Regions from separate parts of the Roseibium sp. QJM3NY_11 genome, predicted to be linked through region 2. Evidence: predicted binding sites of a transcription regulator. Region 2 holds the regulator's gene; the other holds the start of a gene.
The links. Region 2 encodes LexA, which represses DNA repair genes until DNA is damaged. Its sites were predicted from a motif close to TGTTCNNNNTGTGTTCNG; they were not measured.
Positions count from the first base shown of each region.

Region 1: a site for LexA is predicted at 2,694-2,711, ahead of recA (recombinase RecA). Genes of this name have one in related genera too.

Region 1 is NZ_CM149660.1:2,402,391-2,409,239, forward strand. It holds gene AC0VX3_RS11020 (cell surface protein) at 1-113, opposite strand, end outside; gene AC0VX3_RS11025 (pseudouridine-5'-phosphate glycosidase) at 376-1,308, opposite strand; gene AC0VX3_RS11030 (PfkB family carbohydrate kinase) at 1,442-2,377, opposite strand; gene recA (recombinase RecA) at 2,762-3,832, shown strand; gene alaS (alanine--tRNA ligase) at 4,101-6,758, shown strand.
Region 2 is NZ_CM149660.1:3,015,333-3,025,228, reverse strand. It holds gene AC0VX3_RS13995 (alpha/beta hydrolase) at 1-141, opposite strand, end outside; gene AC0VX3_RS13990 (acyl-CoA synthetase) at 308-1,888, shown strand; gene AC0VX3_RS13985 (PPC domain-containing DNA-binding protein) at 1,885-2,760, shown strand; gene lexA (transcriptional repressor LexA) at 2,908-3,618, shown strand; gene AC0VX3_RS13975 (ComEC/Rec2 family competence protein) at 3,656-6,100, opposite strand; gene gltX (glutamate--tRNA ligase) at 6,232-7,656, shown strand; gene gltA (citrate synthase) at 7,893-9,185, shown strand; gene lpxB (lipid-A-disaccharide synthase) at 9,426-9,896, opposite strand, start outside.

The DNA of each region.
Region 1 (6,849 bases), 610 kb from region 2:
ATGCCGATATCGCGCAAAGTCGACAGGGCGCGGTCAAGATACTGGAGCGGGGAAAAACCGCCGGCCGGAACGACCGTGTTTCCCGGGGTTTCAGGTGCTGCAGCGTCTGTCATGTCTGACCTCCTCAAGGGACGGCGGCGTTTGATGGGGCATGCCGCTGCGTCCGGTTTTCTTCACATGTGTGCATGTTAGGGCAGGCTTACGCCGCTCTGTCAACGGGTTACGAGCGCACATGGTGGTCCCGAGTGGCTGTTGCCTTGCGCGAACCGTTCATGCTTAGGCGCCGATTGCAACAAGGGCATTTCGTTCCGGCGCGCATATTTTGAGAAAAGCCAGTGACCTGGGGGCATCACCCGTCTGGATATCCCGGAAACGTCAGACCAGCTCCGCCGCAATACGGGCGGCGAGCCGGGCGTTGTTGCGCACCAGGGCGATGTTGGTCTCAAGGCTGCGACCGCCGGTCAGGTCGAATATGGCGCCAAGCACGTATGGCGTGACATCCTTGCCCCTGATGCCGTCCGCAGTCGCCCTTTGGAGAGCGGTTTCGATGAACCCCGTCATTTCCGCGCGGGCAATTTCAACGGCTTCCGGAACCGGATTGGCGATCAATACGCCGCCATGGTCCGGGAAATTGGCGCGCATCTTCAACAACGCACCGATTTCGGCAGCCGTGTTCATCGTGTATGGCGCATCAAGGCCGCTTTGCCGCGACCAGAAGGCGGGCAGTTCGTCCGTGCCGAAGGCAACAACGGGCACGCCCTTCGTTTCCAGAACTTCCAGGGTCTTTGGAATGTCGAGCAGCGCCTTGGCGCCGGCAGAGACGACGCAGACCGGTGTGCGCCCGAGTTCGTCGAGGTCGGCGGAAATGTCGAAGCTCTGTTCCGCGCCCCTGTGCACGCCGCCGATGCCGCCGGTGGCGAAGACCTTCACGCCCGCTGCATGGGCCGCCATCATGGTTGCCGAGACGGTTGTCGCGCCATGGCAGCCGGTCGCCAGCGCGAATGTCAGGTCCGCACGGGAACACTTCATGACGCTGTCCGCGTTGGCGAGGCGGTCGAGGTCGGGATCGGACAGGCCGACCATGATCTTGCCGTCCATCAGCGCGATGGTCGCCGGAACGGCGCCCTCGGAGCGAATGTCAGCCTCAACCTGCCGGGCTGTTTCCACGTTCCTGGGAAACGGCATGCCATGGGTGATGATGGTCGACTCGAGGGCGACCACCGGCTTTCCGGCCCCTAGAGCGTCGCGCACCTCGTCGTTGTGGACGATCAGATCTGCAAGAGCGGCGGAGGGGGCGGGGCTGGTCACGGCAAGCGGCCTTTCTTTGTCCTGGTCCGGCTCGGGGCCGAGGCCGGAGCGGGAAAAGGAGCGGGAGAAACGGTTCTGGCGGGTCTTATAGGCGCGGGGCGTTCAGGCGCCAAGACCGTATTTGTCCGGCTGGTCAAACGCGGCGCAGGGCGTCCCACGAGAGCGTTTCCGCCAGGGCGCCGGTGCTTGCCAGGGTGAGTGCGGCTGCCGCCAGACCAAAAGGAACCGCGTCTGACAGACCGTGGCCGCGCGCCCGGGCTGCAATCATGCCGGCGATCAAGGCATCCCCGGCACCGGTGACATCGATGATCACGGTCTCGGGTCCTGTCTTCGGCGGTGCGAACGTGCGGATCGTGCCGGCTTCCAGAACGTGGACATCTTGCGCGCCGCAGGTCATCACAAAGCTGTGCAGGCCGGTTTGTTCAAGGGCGTCGGCAAGGTGCTGGGCCGCTGCGTCAGGCGGCAGGCCGGTGAGGGCGGCGGCTTCACCGCGGTTCAACATCAGGCAATCGAGAGCCGTCAGAACGGGTTTCAGCCGCGCGGACTTGGCTTCCGAGACCGCACTGGCGATCAGGCGGCCCGGCCCGATCCGGTCTGCAAGGCGGACCAGCATCGCTTCGGGCAGATTCGCGTCGGCAAACCAGATCGTGTCATCGGCCGGTGTTGAAACCAGGCCCGTGACGAGGTCGTCGAAGAGGTCCGCCGGGGCTTCGGCCAGCACCCGGTCGTCGACACAGGCCGCTGCCAGGGCGCCCGAGGGATCATGCAGCGCAAGATACTGCCCCGTGGCAAAGCCGGGGCGCGGCAGCACGGACAGAAGGATCCCTTCGCCGGTCAGCCGCCTGGTGAGCAAATCGGCCGCGCTGTCGTCGCCAACGGTCCCTACCAGCCGGACCGGTGTGTCAAGACGCGCCAGGGCGCGGGCGAGGTTGGTGGCGACACCGCCGGGTTGCGACGCGAGGCGGGCGGGCGTGGAGGTTTCCGGGCGGATGGGTTCGCGCGCATGGGCGATCGTGTCGATGTGGAGGGCGCCGATCGCGATGACCGGGCGGGTATGAGCGGGCGTCACGGCCAGGGCACTTCTCTTCGAAACAGCCGGCCCGGGACCGGGGATGGAAACAAGAACTAGGCCGGGGACTGGGCCAGGGACCGGGACTTCTCGGGCCGGCCGGATGCAGACAGGTGTTGAAAGCGCGGGCTAGCAGATAAACCGCGAAGCGGCAAGCATCGGTCAGAACGGGCACGTGATTCTGTTCCCGACCTTCGTCACCGGTTGTTCCATTTAAACTTACGTTACGTCAATTTTTAAGTTTCAAAATAGAACATACTGGAAACAAAAGAGCATTTTCGTTTTAATGCCAATCAGTTCCGGGTTCTTGATTAATGAGAACAAAAAGTGTACAAAGGCTCTCATTGAAACGGCGGGTCCATCGTGGAATAAGGAGCGTAAGCCATGTCACAAAGTACACTTCGTCTCGTAGAAAGCAGCCAGATGGATAAGACAAAAGCGCTTGATGCAGCGCTCAGCCAGATCGAACGCGCCTTCGGCAAGGGGTCCATCATGAAGATGGGCCAGGGACAGGTCGTCGAGATACAATCCGTCTCGACCGGTTCCCTCGGCCTTGATATCGGGCTCGGGATCGGCGGTCTGCCGCGCGGCCGGATTGTCGAGATCTACGGGCCGGAGTCCTCGGGCAAGACCACGCTGGCTCTGCATACGGTTGCCGAGGCCCAGAAGGTCGGTGGCATCTGTGCCTTTATCGATGCGGAGCATGCTCTGGATCCGATCTACGCCCGCAAGCTGGGGGTCAATATCGACGACCTTCTGATTTCGCAGCCCGATGCCGGCGAGCAGGCTCTCGAGATTGTCGACACGCTGGTGCGGTCCGGTGCCATCGACGTTCTGGTGGTCGATTCCGTGGCCGCATTGACGCCCAAGGCCGAACTCGAGGGCGAGATGGGTGACAGCCTTCCGGGCATGCAGGCGCGCCTGATGAGCCAGGCACTGCGCAAACTCACCGCGTCGATCTCCAAGTCGAAATGCATGGTGATCTTCATCAACCAGATCCGCATGAAGATCGGTGTGATGTTCGGGTCACCGGAAACGACGACCGGCGGCAACGCGCTCAAGTTCTACGCCTCCGTCCGCCTTGATATCCGCCGTATCGGCGCGATCAAGGACCGGGACGAGGTCATCGGCAACCAGACCCGTGTCAAGGTGGTCAAGAACAAGCTGGCGCCGCCTTTCCGTCAGGTCGAGTTCGACATCATCTATGGCGAAGGCGTCTCCAAGACCGGTGAACTGATCGATCTGGGCGTGAAGGGCAATATTGTCGAGAAGTCGGGTGCCTGGTTCTCCTATAACAGCCAGCGTCTCGGCCAGGGCCGGGAGAACTCCAAGCAGTTCCTCAAGGACAATCCGGAAATCGCTGATGAGATCGAACTGGCCATCCGCCAGAACGCCGGTCTGATCGCGGACGCCATCATCGATCCCGAGGGCGGGGCCGAAGAATCCGAAGACTAGACCCTCCCGAATTTCTGCTGTCGGGTTCCGGACGCTTGTCCGGTCTTCCAGAGGCCTTCTCCCGCGCGCCGGGGGAGGGCCTTTTGCTTGATTGCCGGCTGCAACGGTGTTTGCGGCTCCCAAGGGGCGTTGGGCCGACGCAATTGCTGGACAGGGCAAAAGTGCAAAGTTAAAAGGCTGTTCCGGTCCGGATCCTGTCGCGGATGCTGACCGTGACCGACTTTCAACCGGCCCGCCACGACGGGCTAAGGACCGATGCGAGATCCGAATGACCGGCGTAAATGAAATCCGCTCCGCCTTCCTGGACTATTTCAAGAAGAACGATCACCAGGTGGTCGATTCCGGGCCGCTGGTACCACGCAACGATCCGACCCTGATGTTCGCCAACGCGGGCATGAACCAGTTCAAGAACGTCTTCACGGGTCTCGAAAAGCGGGACTATTCGCGGGCGGTCACGTCGCAGAAATGCGTGCGCGCCGGCGGCAAGCACAATGACCTCGACAATGTCGGGTATACCGCCCGGCACCACACGTTTTTCGAAATGCTCGGCAACTTCTCCTTCGGGGACTATTTCAAGGACAGGGCCATCGAGCTGGCCTGGAACCTGATCACGAAGGAATTCGGGCTGCCGAAGGACAAATTGCTTGTCACGGTCTACGCCGAGGACGATCAGGCCTTCGATCTGTGGAAGAAGATCGCCGGCCTCGGTGAGGACCGGATCATCCGCATTCCGACGTCCGACAATTTCTGGACCATGGGCGATACCGGTCCCTGCGGTCCGTGTTCCGAAATCTTCTATGATCATGGCGAGCATATCTGGGGCGGCCCTCCGGGCTCACCGGAGGAAGACGGCGACCGCTTCATCGAGATCTGGAACCTGGTGTTCATGCAGTATGAGCAGACGCCGGACGAGCGCCTCGACCTGCCGCGGCCGTCGATCGACACGGGCATGGGGCTGGAACGGCTGGCGACCATCCTGCAGGGCGTGCACAACAACTACGACATCGACCTGTTCAGGGCGCTGATCGCGGCTTCCGAAAATGCCACGGGCGTGGATGCGGAAGGTGACGCGCTGGGCAGCCACCGGGTGATCGCCGATCATCTGCGGTCCACCAGCTTCCTGATCGCGGACGGCGTGCTGCCGTCGAACGAAGGCCGGGGCTATGTGCTGCGCCGGATCATGCGCCGCGGCATGCGCCATGCCCACCTTCTGGGCGCGCGGGATCCGCTGATGCACAGATTGGTGCCCACGCTGGTACGCGAGATGGGGCGGGCCTACCCGGAGCTCGGCCGTGCGGAAGATCTGATTACCGAGACGCTGAAACTGGAGGAAACCCGGTTCCGCAAGACGCTCGAGCGTGGTCTTGGTCTGCTTGACAGCGCCACGGAAGACCTGAGCGCGGGCGGGCGCCTTGACGGTGAAACCGCCTTCAAGCTCTACGATACATTCGGATTTCCCCTCGACCTGACCCAGGACGCCCTGCGTGAGCGTGACATCTCCGTCGACCTTGACGGGTTCACCACGGCCATGGAGCGCCAGAAGGCGGAAGCCCGTGCTGCCTGGTCCGGATCGGGCAGTGCGGCGACGGAGACCGTCTGGTTCGCGCTGAAGGAAAAACACGGCGCGACGGATTTCCTGGGCTACGAGACAGAGACGGCCGAGGGCGTCGTTGTCGCGCTTGCGTCGGAAGACAGGGAAACCGGGACACTTTCCGCCGGCGAAAGCGGCTTTGTCATTCTCAACCAGACACCGTTCTACGGGGAAAGCGGCGGCCAGGTCGGTGATACCGGAGAGTTGTCCGGCCCGGGTGTGAAGGCCCAGGTCACCAACACCCGGAAAAAGGCCGACGGCCTGTTCGTTCACAGCGTCACGGTCGAGGAGGGTGAGCTGGTGCCGGGTCTTGCCCTGGAGCTGAAGGTGGATCACAGCCGCCGCGCGGGGATCCGTTCCAACCATTCGGCAACCCACCTGGTGCATGAGGCCCTGCGCGAAGTTCTCGGCACGCATGTGGCGCAGAAGGGTTCGCTGGTATCGCCGGACCGGCTGCGGTTCGATTTCTCGCATCCCAAGCCGGTCAGCGACGACGAGTTGGCGACTGTCGAGACCTTCGCCAACGAGATCGTTCTGCAGAACGCGCAGGTCGATACCCGGCTGATGGCGGTGGACGATGCCATCGAGGCGGGCGCCATGGCGCTGTTCGGAGAGAAATACGGCGAGGAAGTCCGCGTTGTGTCCATGGGCACCGCCTTGCACGGCGCCAAGGCGGGCAAGCCCTATTCACTGGAACTGTGCGGCGGTACCCATGTCAGGCGTACCGGCGATATCGGTCTGGTGACACTGGTTTCGGAAGGCGCGGTTGCAGCCGGCGTGCGCCGGGTGGAAGCGCTGACCGGCGCCGAGGCACGTGCATACCTGGATGCCCAGGACAAGCGCATGCGCGAGGTTGCCGCAATCCTGAAAACCTCTTCCGACGACGTTCCGGCAAGAGTTGCTCAATTGATCGAGGAGCGGCGCAAGCTGGAACGGGACCTGGCCGATGCCAGAAAGAAACTTGCGATGGGCGGTGGTGGCGGCGAGGGCGCGGCGGTCCGCGATGCGGGCGGCTTCAAGCTGATGGCCCGCACCGTGGAAGGCATCAACCCGAAGGACCTCAAGGGGATGGCCGATGAGGCCAAGGGGCAGCTCGGTTCCGGTGTGGTGGTTCTGATCAGTGTTGCTGAAGAGGGCAAGGCGGCCATCGTGACGGCTGTCACCGCGGATCTGACGGAAAAGGTCAGTGCGGTCGATCTGGTGCGCATCGGTTCCGAAGCCCTCGGAGGCCGTGGCGGCGGCGGCCGGCCGGACATGGCCCAGGCTGGAGGTCCGGACGGCTCGAAGGCCGAAGAGGCCGTCGCGGCCATCGAAGGTCACCTCGCGTCGCTCTGACAGGCGCCGAGACGGATTTTGGAAACGAGAAAGCGCGCCGGCCGGCGCGTTTTTTCGTGTGACCGGTGATCTCTTGACATCCGCATCCGCC
Region 2 (9,896 bases):
GATGTCGAGATCCTTCTCCATCCAGGACTTTCGGAATTCGGCGGCATCTTCCGCCCAGCGCTCGATATACGCTTCCGCACCGGGTATGTGCGCTGCATTCGCGTAAGCGTCGTCCCAGTCCGTGATCATCGTTTCAGTCATTCATCAACCTCGGCAAAGTCCCTCGACCCGTGGGCGCGCATCCTGCACGATTTGGAGCGAAAGCGAAATGATCCGGCTCTTGCGACACAGCTTGTCAAACCGTCCCTCGCCGACCTAACGTTTCTCCAACAACAAACGAACAAACAAACGCGGGAGATAAACGCGGATGGTGGCGCGCTGTTCCAACCGGGTGGTCAACCTGGCGCAATTCCTGTCGAAAAATGCGGCCCGCTGGCCCGACAGACCGGCCATCATACAGGATCAGCACAGCTGGAGCTGGGCGGACCTCGATACGCGTGTCAGCGCACTCGCGCATGCCCTTGCAACCGAGTTCGGCGTGTCCAAAGGGGACAGCCTGCTGGTGCAGGCCCGCAACTCGAATCAGATGACCGAGATCATGCTCGCCGCCTTCCGGCTCGGTGCGCTCTGGGTGCCCTGCAATTTCCGGCAGGCTCCCGGCGAAACCGCCTATGCCGCGGAGAAGGCCCGGGCCAAGGTCTTTCTGTGCGACGCCGACTTTGGCGCGCAGGCAGCCGCAGTCGGAACCGCCTGTCCGGACCTTGCGGGCTGCATCAGTATCGGTGCGAGCGATTTCGGCCAGGACTACGAGGATCTCGTCGCCAGTCATACGGGAAGCACGGTCGCGAACGCCGCTGTCGACTATACCACGCCCTGCTGGCTGTTTTTCACCTCGGGCTCGACCGGACGGCCCAAGGCCGTGGTGCTCAGCCACGGCCAGATCGGCTTTGTCTGCGTCAACTACATGGCCGACCTGTTGCCGGGCACCACCGAAGAGGACGCCTCCCTGGTGATCGCTCCCCTGTCCCATGGGGCCGGTCTGCACCAGATCGCGCAGCTTCCCACCGGCGCGGCCCATGTGCTGATGCCCGCAGGCGGCTTTTCCCCGGCTGTTGCCTTTGAACTGATCGAGAAACACCGGGTCAGCAATCTCTTCACCGTCCCGACCATCGTCAAGCGGCTGGTCGAGGACCCGGCGGTGGGCCGGTTCGACCATTCCAGTCTGCGCTACGTCATCTATGCCGGTGCGCCGATGTACCGCGAGGATCAGAAAAAGGCGCTTGAGAAACTCGGCAAGGTTCTGGTGCAATACTACGGTCTTGGCGAAGTGACCGGCAATATCACGGTGCTGCGCCCCCAGGACCATTGTCTGGAAGACGGCCCGCAGGCGCGTACAGGCACCTGTGGCACCGAAAGGACCGGGATCGAGATTTCCATCCAGGACGAGACCGGCACCATCCTGCCGCCACACCGGACCGGGGAGGTCTGCGTCATCGGCGCGGCTGTCTGTGCCGGTTATCTGGACGACGCCGCCGCCAATGCAGCCTCCTTCCGCAACGGCTGGTTCCGCACGGGCGATATCGGCCACATGGACGCGCAGCGGTTTCTGTATCTGACCGGCCGGGCGTCGGACATGTATATTTCCGGCGGTTCCAACGTCTACCCCAAGGAAGTGGAAGAGGTCCTGCTCGCCCATCCGGCGATTTCGGAAGTGGCCATACTCGGTATTCCAGACCCGCAATGGGGCGAAGTCGGCCTGGCGGTATGCGTGACGGCGGATGGCGCCTCTCCGGATCCCCAGCACCTCACTGCGTTCCTGCAGGACCGTGTCGCCCGATACAAACTGCCCGCCCGCTATCTCTTCATCGCGCAGATGCCGACCAGCGCCTATGGCAAGGTCACGAAGAAACTGGTGCGCGACCATCTGGACGAGAAGGGTCTGCTGTGAGACGGCCTGCCCCGGACAGCCTCGCGGACATCCGGCATCCCGGACCCGCAGCCACGGACCGCAGCCCCGGCATGACCTGCCGCGCGGACCCGGTCTCGCTTGAGCTTGACGGCGGCGCGCCCCTGATCGACGCGCTGGGCAGCTTCGCCGACCAGAAGGGGTGCGGCTCCGCGGTGCTCGACCTCGGTGGACTGGCGCTGGCGCCTTTCGATTATGTCATGCCGGACCGGGCCATCGACGACCGTCACGCCGCCTGGTACAGCGACACGAGAACCTCCGGCGGCGCCGTTCTGGACGAAGCCGTGGCCATCCTCGGCTGGAAGGACGGCCAATGGTTTGCCCATATCCACGCATGCTGGCACGAAGGCGGCACCGGCCATCTCGGCCACTTGCTGCCGCAAACGCTGGCAACGGCCGAGGCCGCGCGGATCACGGGCTACGGCATAAAGGGCGCCAAATTCGAAGCCGCGGAGGATCCGGAGACCGAATTCACCCTGTTTCGGGTCAGACCGGACGAACCGCGGGCCTCGACCAGGCCTCACAATGCCCTGATCGCCACCCTCGCGCCGTTCGCTGACCTGCATGACAGTGTGACAGCACTCGCCGCGGCTCTGGCGGAACCGGACTTTGAGGTTTTCGGCCTCGGTAGTCTCGCCGGCGCGGCGTTCCGGGAAACATCCCCGATGACCGGCCTGATATCGGAAATCCTTGTGCGGTCCGGCGCGGGAAAAACCGGCGACACGCCGCTCAGGCTTCCCATACGTGGCGTCGATCTGGAGGGAGCCCTTCACCAGGGCACCGTGCGCCCCGGAACCGCACCGACACTTGTTACCTGCGAGCTCCTGATCAGGGGCACCGCAGTGCCGGAGTGACCCCTAGGGCGGGCGAACGTGCCGCCACGACCGGCGCGCAGGTTGATCAGGAACAGTAAGAGAACATTTACCCTTGCAGAACACAATGGGAACAGGTACCATGTTCTTGATTTGTACCAGCCTATTTCGCGGCCAGGGGATACCGACATGTTGACGCGCAAGCAGTATGAACTGCTCATGTTCATTCACGAAAGACTGAAGGAAACCGGTGTTCCGCCGTCTTTCGACGAAATGAAGGACGCGCTGGATCTCAGGTCCAAATCCGGCATTCACCGCCTTATTACCGCCCTGGAGGAACGTGGCTTCATCCGGCGCCTGCCGAACAGGGCCCGGGCCATGGAAGTGGTCCGCCTGCCCGACTCGATCGCCCCGGGTCTGGGCGCGCCGCGCGCACGCGGCAGTTTCTCTCCCGAAGTGATCGAAGGCTCGCTTGGCAAACCGGAATTCACCAAACAGGTGGAAGAACCGGTGTCCGCCGGTACGGAAATCCCGGTCATGGGCCGCATTGCCGCCGGTGTTCCCATCGAGGCCATCCAGACCCACAGTCATTCGATCACCGTGCCGCAGGAATTGCTCGGCAAGGGGGAACACTATGCTCTTGAAGTGCGGGGCGATTCCATGATCGAGGCCGGCATCCTCGACGGCGACACCGTGCTGATCCGCCGGACGGACAATGCGGACAGCGGAGATATCGTCGTCGCGCTGGTGGATGACGAGGAGGCAACGCTGAAGCGGCTGCGCAAGAAGGGAGCCTCCATTGCGCTGGAGGCTGCCAACCCGGCCTATGAAACGCGTATCTTCGGCCCTGGCCGGGTCCGCGTTCAGGGACGGCTGGTCGCTCTTTTCCGCCAATATTGAGCGGCAACGCCAGATAACGCCCCGGCAATGCCGCCGGTCATTCCGTATCGGCACGCGCGGCGCGGCGCAGATATGCGCGCGTCACCGTTCCCTGCCTGTGCCATGGTCTCGGCGGATCCGGAATTGCGTAGATCACTCTGCTGATCACGGGAGCCCGGCCGTTTCGGTTTTGATCGATCGGAAGCGGTGGCGTTGGTGCCTCTGCTTTTCCATTTTCTTTGTCTTTTTCTTTTCCTTGCTGACCGGAGATGCTCGCGCGTGGTTCCTCCGCTGACAGCCAGATGGAAACAGCGCCCCTGGAGGTTCTGATTTCCGGGCCAACAACCAGTCGCGCACGGCAGTCTTCCCGCACGATCTGATCGCTCACGATAATATCCGCATACCGGCAATCGTCATCCGAAGCCTCCAGGGATTTCGGCAAGGCGATGGCAACAGACCTTTCCTTTGTCCCGGCGCGCTCACCGGCAACCGAATAAGCGTGCACAACACATCCGAGCGGGTCGCAGTGCCTTTGCTCCGAATTCATCTTGCGCGATCCAATCGCGTCCGGAGGAACCCCTTCGTACTGGAACCAGAGTTCCGTCAGGAAGGCGGACTTTCGACCGGAAAACCGCAGCAGACCGCCGTCATCACGCGCCGCGACACGACCGCCGGAGGCGGCGATCTGAATGTCCGGCGGACGCGAGCCGACGGCGATGAGGATTCCGGCCGCCAGCGGCAGCGCCGCGCACAGACGTGTGCGCCCGGGCAGCAGCAGCCCGGTGAACAGGGCGCACAGCAACAGCAGCGCCGCCGCGCCGTCCAGCCTGCCTGTTACCCCGTCGCCCGCATCGAGCCCGGCGGTGAATTCGGCAATCTTCAGGAGTACGGATACGCCGAACGACATGACGGCCAGAGGCAGTCCCGCCAGACCGAATGGCATCAGCACGAGGGCAAGCACCCCCATGGGCATGACCAGAAGCGAGAACACCGGCATTCCCAGCATGTTGCCGATCAGCCCGTAAGGGGCGACCCGTCCAAAATGATGCGCGCCGACGATCCCGGTCGCCAGACCGGCCACAAGCGCGGTGATGAACAGCCCCGCGCTCCATTTTGCCAGATGCGACATCAGCAGCTTCAGGCCTTCCGGTCGTGCGGCCCGGGCCGTTAGTTCCCGGTCGCGCCGGCGCCAGAGATCATACACCGCGACCAGGCAGATCACTGCGGCAAAGGACATCTGAAATCCGGGAAAAAACAGGCGCTCGGGCGCAATCAGCAGCAACACCAGACCCGCGATCGCGACACTGCGCAGAGTAACGCCGCGCCGGCCGACCAGGATACCCAGGAAGACAATCGCAATCATCAGGAACGACCGCTGCGTCGCCACGGCCGCACCCGAGAGCACCAGATAGACCACAGCGGCGGCCAGCGCGGCGAGAGCCGCCCACTTGTGGATCGGCCAGCGAAGGGTCAGTGCCGGGATGCTCGCCAGCAACAGCAGAACGGCGCCATAGGCGCCACCGGCAAACAGAGCCATGTGCAATCCGGAAATTGCCAGGATATGCGCCAGCCCTGCGGCGCGCAAAACCGCTTCCTGCTCCTCGGTGATGCCGGAGCGGTCTCCCACAAGCAGCGCGACGATCAGCGCGGTTTCGGGCCTGTCTGACAACAGCGAGCGTATGCGCCCGGCCAGCCCCTCGCGCAGTTGCGCGACGCGCGCCGATGCCGCCATCCGGACCGATCCGGGGTCCGTGCCGGTCACGCTTGCAGGACCGTAGCTGAAGCCGGTTGCTCCGATACCGGTGAAATAAGCGCGGAAGGAAAAGTCGTATCCGCCGGGATAGACCGGCCCCATGGGCGGAAACAGGCGCGCCCGCACGCGGATGGTTTCCCCGACCCTGCCTGCGCTTGCCGACGGCACCCGCACCCGGACCTTTTCGGGAAAATCAAGGCCGCTGGACGGGCGCTCGTTGACCGTTGCGACTGCGATCACAAGGCGCGCTCCCGAGGAACCGGCGCGGCGTTCCAGGACCTGGCCGGTCAGGGAAACATTCATCGGTTCGGATATCCGGGGGGCATCGACGGCCGCCGTCCGAAGCGAACCTGTTGTCACTCCGCAGAAAAAAGCCAGCAGCAAAAGCACACGCCACCCCGGTGCGGACCGCCGGGCTGCGACGTAAAGGGCAGCAAGTCCGGCACCTCCCAGGGCCGCTGCCAGAACGATTGGTGACGGTTCCTCCGGAAGCAGCGCATAAATGGCGATGCCGGACGCGAATGCAAAGGCGTTCCACAAGAGCCCTTGCTCGTCGCGGAAACGATCCGGACCGGCCCGCCGGGCGGCAGAGCTCCGGCCTGGCCCGTGGCGGCTGATCTCGTCGCCGGCGGAAGCGGTGGAGCCGGCAGGTTTGGCTTTCGGCCGGAGTATTACCGGTTTGCGCAAGTCGGGGGGCGCCGCCTCGACGCTGCTGTTCCAGCCATTGTCCGGAAGGCCACCGGACGCCACCGCTCCTCCTTCTGCCGGGCTCAAGAAACAGCCGACTTTCTGTTTTGCCGCGTCAAAGCCTGTGCTAAGACCGCGCCACCAAGCAGGCGCGCCCTGCACCGACATTCTGACAGAGACCTTCATAAAGCACCATGGCCCAAGATATTGTCACGCGTTTCGCCCCGTCCCCGACCGGTTTCCTGCATATCGGCGGTGCTCGTACCGCCCTGTTCAACTGGTTGTTCGCCAAACATGCCGGCGGCCGGATGCTGCTGCGTATCGAGGACACGGACCGGGCACGTTCGACGCAGGAAGCCGTCGACGCCCTGATCGACGGGCTCACCTGGCTGGGTCTTGACTGGGACGGAGACCCGATCTCGCAGTTTTCGCGGGTCGATCGGCATCGGGAAGTTGTCGAACAAATGCTTGCCGACGGGACAGCCTATCGCTGTTACTCGACCCCGGAGGAACTTGACGCCATGCGCGAGAAAGCCCGCGCGGAAGGCCGGCCGCCACGCTATGACGGCACATGGCGGGACCGGGACGCTTCCGAGGCGCCGGCAGGGGCAGCTGCCGTCATCCGCATCAAGGCCCCCCGGGAGGGAGACACCGTGGTCGATGACATGGTTCAGGGCCGCGTCGTGATCCCGAACAAGGATCTCGACGACTTCGTCCTGATGCGGTCGGACGGCACGCCCACCTACATGCATGCGGTGGTGGTCGACGATCACGACATGGGCATCACGCACATCATCCGCGGCGTCGACCATCTCACCAACGCCGCCCGCCAGACGCTGATCTTCAAGGCGCTCGGCTGGGACGTCCCGGCAATGGCGCACATTCCGCTCATCCACGGTCCGGACGGCGCCAAACTGTCCAAGCGCCACGGGGCGACCGGTGCTGAAGCCTATCGCGCGATGGGCTACCTGCCACAGGCCATGCGCAACTATCTCGCCCGGCTCGGCTGGAGCCATGGCGACGACGAAATCATGGCCCTCGACGACATGATCAGGTGGTTCGGACTGGACGCCGTCGGCCAGTCTGCGGCACGTTTCGACTTCAAGAAGCTGGAGAATCTCAACGGCCACTATATGAGAAGCACCCCGGATCCGGAACTTCTGGATCACTGGAAAGTCTATCTCGGCCATGCCGAGAATGGAGACGCCGTCCTGTCCTGGCTGGCCGCGGGCGACCATGAAAAAGTCGCCCTCGCCGCTTTGCCCGGCCTGAAGGAACGCGCCAAGACCCTGGTCGAACTGACCGAAAGTGCATCGTATCTGTGGCGCCAGCGGCCGCTGGACACGGACGAGAAGGCAAAGAAGATCCTGGATGCCGACGCCGGCTCCATTTTGAGAGACCTGCACGGCGTGTTGTCCGCAGTGAACGACTGGGCGGCCGAGCCGCTGGAGGCCGCTGTGAAAGGCTACGCCGAAGACAAGGAACTCAAGCTCGGCAAGGTGGCGCAGCCGCTGCGCGCCGCCCTCACTGGCCGCGGCACCTCTCCGGGGATCTACGACGTTCTGACGGCGCTCGGACGGGAGGAATCCCTGGCCCGCATTCAGGACCAGGCGGCCTGAACCGCCCGGGCACCGGCAGTTTTCTGGCAGAAGTCCGCGCATCCTGCGGACTGGCCGGGGCTAGAAACCGGTCTTTGACCAAAGCCTTATGCCGGCCAGCTTGCGGCAGTGCGGTAAATGGGCTACGCAAGACGCGAAAATGTCTCCAGTGGCGTCCGGTAACCGGAAACGGGACCTCTCTCCCGAGAGGTCAGACACCTGGACCGCACACCCGTTTAACGCAGAGGGGTTTCTGAATGGCCGACAACAACGCCAAGCTCAACGTCGGTGGCAATGCCCACGATTTCGACGTTCTTGACGGATCCATCGGACCGTCGGTTATGAACATCTCGTCCTTGTACAAGGACACGGGCATGTTCACCTACGACCCAGGCTTCACCTCGACCGCATCGTGCGAATCCAAGATCACCTATATCGATGGTGACGAGGGCACCCTGCTCTATCGCGGCTATCCGATCGAGCAGCTTGCGGATCATGGCGACTTTCTGGAGTCCTGCTACCTGTTGCTCTACGGCGAACTGCCGACCAAGACGCAAAAGGAAGACTTCGTCAATCGCGTGACCTATCACACGATGATCCACGAGCAGATGAACCGGTTCTTCTCCGGCTTCCGCCGCGATGCCCACCCCATGGCCATCATGGTCGGCACAGTCGGCGCGCTTTCCGCCTTCTATCACGACTCCACCGATATCGCGGACCCGCATCAGCGCATGGTGGCGTCCTTGCGCATGATCGCCAAAATGCCGACCCTCGCTGCCATGGCGTACAAGTACCACATCGGCCAGCCGTTCGTGTATCCGCGTAACGATCTGGGTTATGCGGCCAACTTCCTGCACATGTGCTTTGCCGTTCCCTGCGAGGACTACACGGCCAACCCGGTGCTGGCCCGTGCCATGGACCGTATCTTCATCCTGCATGCGGACCACGAGCAGAACGCGTCGACGTCGACGGTGCGCCTCGCCGGCTCGTCCGGAGCAAACCCGTTCGCCTGTATCGCAGCCGGCATTGCCTGCCTGTGGGGACCTGCCCACGGCGGTGCCAACGAGGCAGCGCTCAACATGCTGGCGGAAATCGGTTCTGTCGACCGGATCCCGGAATTCGTGGCCCGCGCCAAGGACAAGAACGATCCATTCCGACTGATGGGCTTCGGTCACCGCGTCTACAAAAACTACGATCCGCGCGCGCGCATCATGCAGAAGACCACGCATGAAGTTCTCGGGGAACTGGGCATCAAGGACGATCCGCTGCTGGACGTCGCGATGGAACTCGAGAAGATCGCGCTCAACGACGAATATTTCGTCGACAAGAAGCTCTACCCGAACATCGACTTCTATTCGGGCATCACCTTGCGTGCGCTCGGCTTCCCGACCACCATGTTCACCGTTCTGTTCGCTCTTGCCCGCACCGTCGGCTGGATCGCCCAGTGGAAGGAAATGGTCGAAGATCCGTCCCAGCGCATCGGACGCCCGCGCCAGCTTTATACCGGCGCCCCCAAGCGCGACTACACGCCGATCGATCAGCGCCGCTGACACGGCCCCCTTCGGCCAGCCGGTTCACGGCTCGTTAAATTCAGGCACGCCCGGACCTTCCGGGCGTGCTTTTTTTTGCCAGACAGACCCAGCCTGAAAAGCAGCGCGCCGGACAGAGCCGTGCGCCCGGCCCGCAAGAACCGTCCCCCGGAATACATCACGGGTCTCCGCCGGCCCAGGGCCGGCACGGACGCACATGTCAGAGGAGGTCGAGGTATCAGGCTGAAAAGCGAGCCTGCTTCACGTCTTCATGGCAGCCAGAACCACCTGTGCGGCGGCACCGCTCTGACTGTGTCCGTCCGGGAGCCGCATCACTTCGTCGAGACGGGAAAGCTCTGAAATCTGCCGGTCCCGTTCCGGGCCGCCAGACAGAAGCGCCACCAGATGACCGGCCAGAACGTCCGGCCGAACCTCTTCGTCGAGAAACTCCGGAATGGCGTTGGTACCGAGAATGATGTTGGGCAGCACAAAGGAGTCGACGCTGGAAAACCGGAAGATGCGGTTGAGATCCTTCATGCGCCGGAAAAACCAGTCGACCTTGTATGCGACCACCATGGGCACACCGGCAAGCGCCAGTTCCAGCGACACGGTGCCGGACGCGGCCAGCGCCGCATGCGCACTCCGGAAGGCCGCTTTCTTGGCCTCCAGACCGGTCACGATATCCGGTTCAACCGACCAGGTGGCGACGCCTTCACGAATCGAGTTCTCCAG